Regions from separate parts of the Robertmurraya sp. DFI.2.37 genome, predicted to be linked through region 1. Evidence: riboswitches for the same ligand, from Rfam matches in the RefSeq annotation. Region 1 holds a riboswitch; each other region holds the start of a gene.
What was found. Region 1 has a riboswitch for S-adenosylmethionine ahead of PZE06_RS18305 (LLM class flavin-dependent oxidoreductase). Riboswitches for the same ligand answer to the same signal wherever they lie in the genome.
Positions count from the first base shown of each region.

Region 2: linked by a shared signal. The riboswitch ahead of metK (methionine adenosyltransferase) and the one ahead of PZE06_RS18305 (LLM class flavin-dependent oxidoreductase) in region 1 are both predicted to bind S-adenosylmethionine.
Region 3: linked by a shared signal. The riboswitch ahead of PZE06_RS22515 (methionine ABC transporter ATP-binding protein) and the one ahead of PZE06_RS18305 (LLM class flavin-dependent oxidoreductase) in region 1 are both predicted to bind S-adenosylmethionine.
Region 4: linked by a shared signal. The riboswitch ahead of PZE06_RS17050 (methionine biosynthesis PLP-dependent protein) and the one ahead of PZE06_RS18305 (LLM class flavin-dependent oxidoreductase) in region 1 are both predicted to bind S-adenosylmethionine.

Region 1 is NZ_JARGEJ010000041.1:11,061-13,261, reverse strand. It holds gene PZE06_RS18310 (GNAT family N-acetyltransferase) at 1-432, opposite strand, end outside; SAM riboswitch class I at 766-869, shown strand; gene PZE06_RS18305 (LLM class flavin-dependent oxidoreductase) at 976-2,025, shown strand; gene PZE06_RS18300 (ATP-grasp domain-containing protein) at 2,041-2,201, shown strand, end outside.
Region 2 is NZ_JARGEJ010000026.1:38,462-40,662, forward strand. It holds gene pckA (phosphoenolpyruvate carboxykinase (ATP)) at 1-35, opposite strand, end outside; gene PZE06_RS14630 (thiol-disulfide oxidoreductase DCC family protein) at 249-632, shown strand; SAM riboswitch class I at 732-874, shown strand; gene metK (methionine adenosyltransferase) at 1,265-2,201, shown strand, end outside.
Region 3 is NZ_JARGEJ010000069.1:8,494-10,694, reverse strand. It holds gene PZE06_RS22520 (O-acetylhomoserine aminocarboxypropyltransferase/cysteine synthase family protein) at 1-335, shown strand, start outside; SAM riboswitch class I at 769-872, shown strand; gene PZE06_RS22515 (methionine ABC transporter ATP-binding protein) at 1,085-2,113, shown strand; gene PZE06_RS22510 (methionine ABC transporter permease) at 2,103-2,201, shown strand, end outside.
Region 4 is NZ_JARGEJ010000035.1:32,769-34,969, forward strand. It holds gene PZE06_RS17040 (2-oxoglutarate dehydrogenase E1 component) at 1-160, opposite strand, end outside; gene PZE06_RS17045 (H-type small acid-soluble spore protein) at 459-641, shown strand; SAM riboswitch class I at 872-984, shown strand; gene PZE06_RS17050 (methionine biosynthesis PLP-dependent protein) at 1,223-2,201, shown strand, end outside.

The DNA of each region.
Region 1 (2,201 bases):
CTCAATTAGTTTTATGGAATTTCTGTTTTCAGGTTCAATTTTGGCTTCGATTCGATTTATGTTTAAATCGTTGAAGGCATAATGAATGAGAGAAGTCATGGCTTCCGCAGCGTAACCTTTCCCCCAATATTTCCTCCTCAGATCATAGCCAATTTCCGCTTTAGCATTGTCATAGTCGATAGCATTGAAGCCGCAAGTGCCTATTATTTCCTCTGATGCTAATTCGATGATTGAATAGCGAATCGCTTCATTATTTTGTGAGAGTGTATCAAATAATTGAATCATTTCTTCAACTTGTTTCATGCTTGTAAAGCGATCAATATTCATATATTTCGTTACTTCAGGATCAGACCAAATTTCAAAAAGTTGAGCTTTGTCTAAAACATTCATTTTTCTTAAAAATAAGCGTGGTGATTTAAGTTCTGTAATCAATATTTTACCTCCAGAATATGTTTTATGGGGATGAATATTGATATCTGCGCATAGTTCAGTCCCTTCATTCTTTAGTATTTTTAGTATAACATACAAGTTTTTTAGAAATCGCTTGTAAAATATAGCCCTTCTCTTTCGCAGTTAGAATGATGACAAAATATTTAGAGTTTCGAAAAATTTAATTGACAATTGGTTAAATTTAAACTATTATCACCTTAGTTTAGTTTATTTCACGTTGCTGCTTTTTAGTTAAAAGCAATGCTTCTGACAACATGTATTGAATATTTGCAACATTTTTATCTTTTTATACAACATTATCAAATCATATTTTTCTTCTTATCAAGAGAGGTGGAGGGACTGGCCCTTTGAAGCCTCGGCAACAGGTTCTGCGGAATACTGTGCTAATTCCAACAAGCGTTGTGCTTGAAAGATGAGAAGGGAGTTAAAAGCTCTCTTCTAAGAAGGAGAGCTTTTTATGTATGAACAATTCCAACTTAATAAATGGGAAAACTATCTAATTAGAATGGCAGGGAGAGAGTAGAAATGAAATATGGGTTTTGGTTACCGATGTTTGGCGGTTGGTTGCGTAATGTTGAAGATGAAAAGATGCCAGCAACCTTTGATTATGCGAAGGAGGTTGTGCAATCGGCTGAAAAATGGGGGTATTCGACTACTTTAATCGCAGAATTATATTTAAATGATATTAAAGGACCGGAACATGCCTCTCTAGAAGCCTGGTCCACTGCAGCTGGACTCGCAGCGGTGACCGATAAAATTGAGATCATGACGGCGATACGCCCTGGCTTTCACAATCCTGCCGTAGCTGCAAAAATGGCGGCAAATATTGATCGTATTAGTAACGGTCGTTTTACTCTTAATGTGGTTTCAGCATGGTGGGAAGAAGAAGCACGTCAATATGGTGGGGTTTTTACAGAGCATGATGAGCGTTATGCACGGACGGAAGAATTTATCGACGTTTTAAAAGGATTGTGGAAGGAAGAAACGTTCCATTATTCTGGTCAATTCTACAACCTAAGTGGCACGAAGCTTGCTCCAAAGCCTGTGCAAAAACCTAATCCAATTCTCTATGCAGGCGGGGAAAGCGAAAAGGGGAAACAAACCATTGCAGAAAAATGTGATGCTTATGTAATGCATGGTGGAACAGTTGAAGAAATTGAGGCAAAAATAACCGATATGAAGGTACGGCGTGAGCAAACGAGTAATGCTCCATTCAGCTCCTTTGGAATGGCTGCCTATGTAATTTGTCGAGATACAGAGAAAGAGGCTTTGGCTGAGCTTGAAAAAATCACGAACGTGAAAGACTCTAGCGCTTATGCTGGCTTTAAAGACTTTACGACTAAATCACAATTAGAGCAAGAAATTCAATTACAGGATTACTCGGTTTCTAATCGCGGGCTTCGACCAAACCTTGTAGGAACACCAGCGCAAATTGCAGAGCGCATTTTAAAGTATGAAGAAGTAGGGTTAGATTTATTATTATTACAGTTTTCTCCTCAACTTGAGGAAATGGAGCGATTTTCAAGGCAGGTAATGCCATTAGTCGAACAAAAACGGAGTTTAATAAAAAGCTAGAGAGGAGCGATAAGAATGAGTAAGGTATATGTCATCCATGAGAATCGTGAGTGGACAGTCCATTTAACTAGAAGGTTAGAGGAATTAGGTGTTCCATATGAAGAATGGCATTTAGATGAAGGGATGTTGGATTTATCAACAGAGCCACCAGAAGGAATTTTCTACAGCAGAATGAG
Region 2 (2,201 bases), on a different contig from region 1:
TCATTTAGTTCATTAGTAAGGCTAACTGAATTCATTTGATGAATACCTTCTTTCAATATAGTTTAAAAATGTATTTCTCGAAAGCGATATCATAATACGATTAGTATAACACATTTATCTCATTAGTCTATACTAATTCGTGGAAAATGCCACTGAATATCCAAAAAGTTTCAATGGTTAAGGAAAATTACTAGAGTTCTTTTAGCAATACGATGATCATAATATATTCATTCTTTAACAGGAAGGGAATGGGAAAGTTGGAAATTGTGGCATTATATGATGGAAATTGTGCGTTATGCTTGAGAACAAAGACTATATTACAAAAAATAGATTTATTTAAAAAAGTTACTTGGCTTTCTTTACAAGAGTTTGAGGAAGTTCAAAAGGATGCTAGATTTACAGCAAAGGAATTAAGAAGTGAGCTTCATATTCTTCTTCCAAATCAACGGGTGCTTAAGGGATATAAAGCTGTAAGAAGAATTTTGCTCATTAGCCCTTATACATTTATCTTTGCAAGTATATTATATTTGCCTTTTCTGCATTTCATAGGAGATCCTATTTACAGGTGGATTGCCCGAAATCGGCATTTATTTTTCAAGCAAAAATGTGATGATGGAAGTTGCTCCTTATAGTGAATCTTTCGCCATGAAAATGAAAAAATTAAAAGAATTATTCCATAGCTGTTGACACATATGCACTCGTTCGTTATGATCTACACTTGAACGGATACTCTCTTATCCCGAGTAGGTGGAGGGACAGGCCCTATGAAACCCAGCAACCGGTTATTAAGTTCAAGATTCTGTTGGAATCCTTGAAAGCTTTGATAGCAATGGTGCTAACCTGAAGCAAGGATAAAGTCCTTGAACGATAAGAGTGAAAGGCGAGAATTGTTTACATACTCCTTTCCTCTTCTTAGGAAAGGTTTTTTTGTGTTTAGTGCAAGTGGTTTATCATCTAACAAAACTAAGAGTTCTTTAAGTTTGCCGGTGATGGGCAGCAAGGAGAGCTCCTTAGAAAGATAAGCTGCATTAGATTTGTGGTGAAGGCACCTTGTACTTTTCAATATTGTAAACAATTGAATGAGTTTCAAGATGGCAGAACGATTATTTGTTCTCAACATAATATGAAATGAGTTCTTCAACCCTTTTTATGAATTCTTGAAAATCATCATAAAAACTCCATGTTTATTTCATACTACATAGGGAATGAGTTCCGTATCAGCGTGGGGGAAAGCCCTCGTACTTATAGATGAGGAGGAAGTCAGATGTCAAGAAACGCGCGTTTGTTTACTTCTGAGTCAGTTACTGAAGGTCACCCAGATAAAATTTGTGACCAAATTTCTGACGCAATATTGGATGCGATCTTAGCAAAAGATGCTAATGCTCGTGTTGCTGCTGAAACTTCTGTCAATACAGGACTTGTTTTAGTGGCAGGAGAAATTACTACTTCTACATATGTAGATATTCCAAAGATTGTCCGTGAAACGATCAAAGAGATTGGATATAATCGAGCCAAATACGGATTCGATTCTGAAACTTGTGCAGTATTAACTTCGATTGATGAACAATCCCCCGATATTGCTATGGGTGTTGATCAAGCTTTGGAAGCACGTGAAGGCAGTATGACGGATGAAGAAATTGAAGCAATTGGTGCAGGTGACCAAGGATTAATGTTTGGGTTTGCTTGTAATGAAACAAAGGAACTTATGCCGCTTCCGATTTCACTTGCGCATAAATTATCTCGCCGTCTAACAGAAGTTCGGAAAGAAGAGATTCTTCCTTATCTTCGACCGGATGGAAAAACACAAGTGACCGTTGAATATGATAAAAACAACAAGCCGGTCCGCATTGATACCATTGTCATTTCAACACAGCATCACCCTGAAATTACCCTTGAACAAATTCAGCGCAATATTAAAGAGCATGTGATCAGTCCGGTTGTTCCTAGTGAATTAATTGATGAGAATACAAAGTATTTTATCAATCCTACTGGACGATTTGTCATCGGGGGTCCTCAAGGGGATGCAGGCTTAACAGGTCGTAAAATTATTGTAGATACTTATGGTGGTTATGCTCGTCATGGCGGCGGTGCATTCTCTGGTAAAGATCCGACAAAAGTGGATCGCTCTGCAGCCTATGCTGCCCGTTACGTAGCGAAAAATATCGTTGCTGCGGGGCTAGCTGATAAGGTAGAAGTACAGC
Region 3 (2,201 bases), on a different contig from region 1:
CAGATCAAGAACTTGTCGCAAAGTACCTGCCGAAAGGGGCTGGTGCAGTCGCAGTGTTCGGAATTGCAGGTGGAAGAAAAGCAGGTGCAAAATTAATTAATCATTTGCAGCTTTGGGCACATGTGGCCAATGTTGGAGATGCAAAAAGTTTAATCATTCATCCAGCAAGCACGACCCATCAACAGCTTGATTCGGCAGGGTTAGAAGCAGCAGGCGTTTCTGAGGATTTAATTCGTCTTTCAGTAGGAATTGAAAATGTAGAGGACTTAATTGAAGATTTGGAACAAGCAATTGAAGCAGCCACAGGTCAAAGCTCTTTAACGACAAATGCGTAAAGTATAAATTGAAAGTAATTGTTAGAAATAAATAGCTATATCGATTGGTTAGCAACCAGTCATGATGATGATTGAAATCGATGGTTTTTATGTGAAGGCTTTACTTATAGGTAAAAAATATACTAAGAGGAAATTGAAGGAAATGTTTCGCCAGGCAAAAAAACACTCTATTTATGATCGAGATTTTCCAAGTCTTTTTTGCAGACTCAATAATTTTGATGTCATCCCATATTCAAAGGAAATTGAGGGTGACTTCGTTTTGGATATAGATACAGAAAGAGTTTACATTCCATCTTACTTAAAGTTCTAACTTTTTTGGCTTAATAAAATTATGTGAATTGGGTTGAAGTGATTCATATTTTCATTGACATGTTAGTTTATCCATGATATGATAACACCCATATTCGACCATGGAATTTAATTTAATAATGTGCTCTTATCAAGAGAGGTGGAGGGATGTGCCCGATGAAGCCCGGCAACCGTCAAGTGATTGAAATGGTGCCAATTCACACAAAGCATTGCTTTGATAGATGAGAGAAAGGACATTTTATAACGCATGCCTTTCTGCTTGTCTGCAGGAAGGCCTTTTTATGTAGTTTGGAGACGAGAATTATTTCCATGTTGAAGCAACATGTTCTTATGAATGAAAAAGGCTTATGAGTGAAAGCTATGAATGGCATAATTGGCATTGCTTGTAAAACTTGGTTATCTCATAAGAATAATAGGATTTAAAAGTAGGTGAATAATATTTGATTTCCATACAAAATGTGAAAAAAGTGTACTCTTCTCTCAAAGGAAAAGTTGTAGCTGTTGATGATGTCAGCATCCATATAAATGCAGGTGAAATCTTTGGTGTAATTGGTTACAGCGGTGCAGGTAAAAGTACACTAATAAGAATGCTTAACGGCTTGGAAATTCCAACGGCAGGCTCTGTCACTGTTGCTGATAAACAAGTGTCGCAAATTAAAGGCCAAGAACTGCGCAAAGCTCGTCAAGAAATCAGTATGATTTTCCAGCATTTTAACTTACTTTGGTCTAGGACAGTTCGTGAGAATATTGCTTTCCCATTGGAAATTGCCGGTATTCCCAAAAACGTCAGACTTAAACGGGTGGATGAACTGATTAAGCTTGTTGGCCTTGAAGGTCGAGAGGATGCCTATCCTTCGCAGCTAAGTGGTGGTCAAAAGCAAAGGGTGGGAATTGCACGGGCATTGGCGAACAATCCTAAAGTGCTGCTTTGTGATGAAGCGACTTCTGCACTCGATCCACAAACAACAGATTCTATTTTAGAGCTTTTGGTCGATATTAATAAACGCTTAGGTTTAACGATTGTTCTTATTACTCATGAAATGCATGTTATTCGCAAGATTTGTCACCGGGTGGCTGTTATGGAAGATGGAAAAGTGGTTGAGACCGGGAAAGTATTAGAAGTATTTAAAAATCCACAGCAAAAAATTACCAAGCGATTTGTATCGCAGGTGACGGAACCAGAAGAAACGAAAGAAACGATTGAGCATTTACTTGAGCGTTACCCTCAAGGTACGGTCATCCAATTAGGGTTTGTTGGAGAATCTGCAGAACAGCCGCTAATTACAAATCTTATTCGTAATTTCGAAGTGACCGTTAATATTTTGCAAGGAAAGATTTCGCAAACGCAAAACGGCTCATATGGCACATTGTTCATCCATATTGACGGAGATGGTTCAGAAATTTCAAAAGCGGTTGATTTTATTAAGTCCCAGCAGGTTGGAGTAGAGGTGATAAAACATGATAAATGAGCTCTTTCCAAATGTGAAATGGGATAAAATGTGGGAAGCAACAGAAGAAACGCTGTATATGACGGGAATTTCAGTAGTCGCAACCTTT
Region 4 (2,201 bases), on a different contig from region 1:
CTAATGTAGGTGGTCCATTTTCTGCGAAGTATGCTTTTATTTCTTCGTCCACTGAATCAGGATTTTCTAAATAGGCTTCATACATCTCAATGACATATCCTAAATTCGGTCCGTGAAATCCTTGCCATACTGGTCCTTGACCATCTGATGGCTTCCTCATGTGAAATACCTCCAAAATCTTTTAAGAAATTGATCACTTTATCCTCTTCTTCTCCATTCGGAAACTCAAATGTTAGAATAATATTATTTTTCAGAGGATATAACGTTTTCAAAGCTATTCTAACACGTTCATGTAAGAACTACAAAGGTTTTAACTGTGTAAATAGTAAAAACTTTCATTAGGCAATTACCTATTGTAATAAAATTTTAACACTCGTTTAAATTATTACATCATTGGATAAATTTCCTCATCAATAGGCAAATTATGAAAGAACTTAAATCAAGGAGATGAACGATGCGTGAATATTGGTCGTGCAAAGGAAATAGCAGAAAGTGCTGAAGTTCATAACGTCACTTATGAAGGACTTCCAGTTATCATCCAACATGTTGATGAACAAACAAAAACAGCGAGAATTTATTCGAAGCAAAATCCTGAATATGAGCAGAATGTCCCAATCTTAAACTTAATTGAAGAGGAATAAAATCAGGCTGCCCGCAAACGCTCGCTTTCTTCGTTGCTCGTCTTGTCCGGTGCTCATTACCTATTATGGTAACTCCGCTCCTCCCAAGGCTTCGCGCCTCGAAATCAAACGTTTTCAATCAGCCTGAAGGTGACTGATTTTTTTTATTTTTGACTTTGTCTACACTCTGAAATAATTTCTCATTGACTTTATTGGTTTATTGTAGTAAATTTTAGAAAATTGAATTTAATTTCTTATCAAGAGAGGTTGAGGGTCTGGCCCTATGAAACCTCAGCAACCTGCAAGCATTTATTGCAAGGTGCTAATTCCTGCAAGTTTTGTAAATAAACTTGGAAGATAAGAAGAATGGCTGTTATCCGTTATGAAAAGTCTTCTTCTTATAGAAGACTTTTTTTGTTTGACTTTGTTATATATCGAAGTTGTATTTGGCTCATTTTCTCTCTTAAAAGACCGCTCCCCCCTAAAAAGGTGTGCGAAATTTTAGTTTCACATGATATGTGCAACAACTCTGTTTAACAAAGCCTTTCTTTTATATGCAGCTTTATAACAGCAAATTTTATGAATGTAAGGAGTGTTTTCTTATGTATGAACTCGAAACAAAATTGGCGCAAATCGGAAATCGCAGTGAAAAAACAACAGGGACTGTAAACCCTCCTATCTATCTTTCCACCGCCTATCGTCATGAAGGAATTGGTCAATCAAGCGGCTACGATTATATCCGAACTGGCAATCCAACAAGACAAATTCTAGAACAGACGATAGCTGAGCTTGAAGAAGGTGATGGTGGGTTTGCCTGTAGTTCTGGAATGGCCGCTATTTTGACAGTACTTTCTCTCTTTAAATCAGGAGACGAGTGGATTGTTGCAAAGGATTTATATGGTGGTACATACCGTATTCTGGAGGAGAACTTTAAGAAATGGGGCCTTAAGGCAACATATGTGAATACGAGCGATGCTGCCAATATACAGAAAAGTATTTCTGAAAAAACAAAAGCTATCTTTATTGAGACACCTACAAACCCTCTTATGGAACAAACCGATATCAAAGCTGTTTCAAAAATAGCAAAAGAAAATAAACTTTTAGTAATTGTTGATAATACGTTCTATACTCCTTATATTCAAAAACCAATTACAGATGGTGCTGATATCGTCATACATAGTGCCACTAAATATTTAGGGGGTCACAATGATGTTCTTGCCGGATTGATTGTTGCGAAAGGAAAGGAACTTTGCGAGTCTCTAGCTTTCTATCATAATGGCAATGGCTCGGTTCTAAGCCCTTTCGATTCATGGCTGTTAATGCGAGGAATGAAGACGTTAGCCCTAAGAATGGAAAAACATGAGCAAAATGCAAAAGAGCTTGTCCGCTTTCTATTAGAACACGACGCCGTGACAAATGTCCTTTACCCAGGACGAGGAGGAATGGTTTCATTTCGAATTCAACATGAAGCATGGGTGAATCCTTTCTTGCAAAACTTGCAATTAATCACGTTTGCTGAAAGCTTAGGCGGAACAGAAAGCTTTATCACCTATCCTGCAACACAGACCCATGCAGATATTC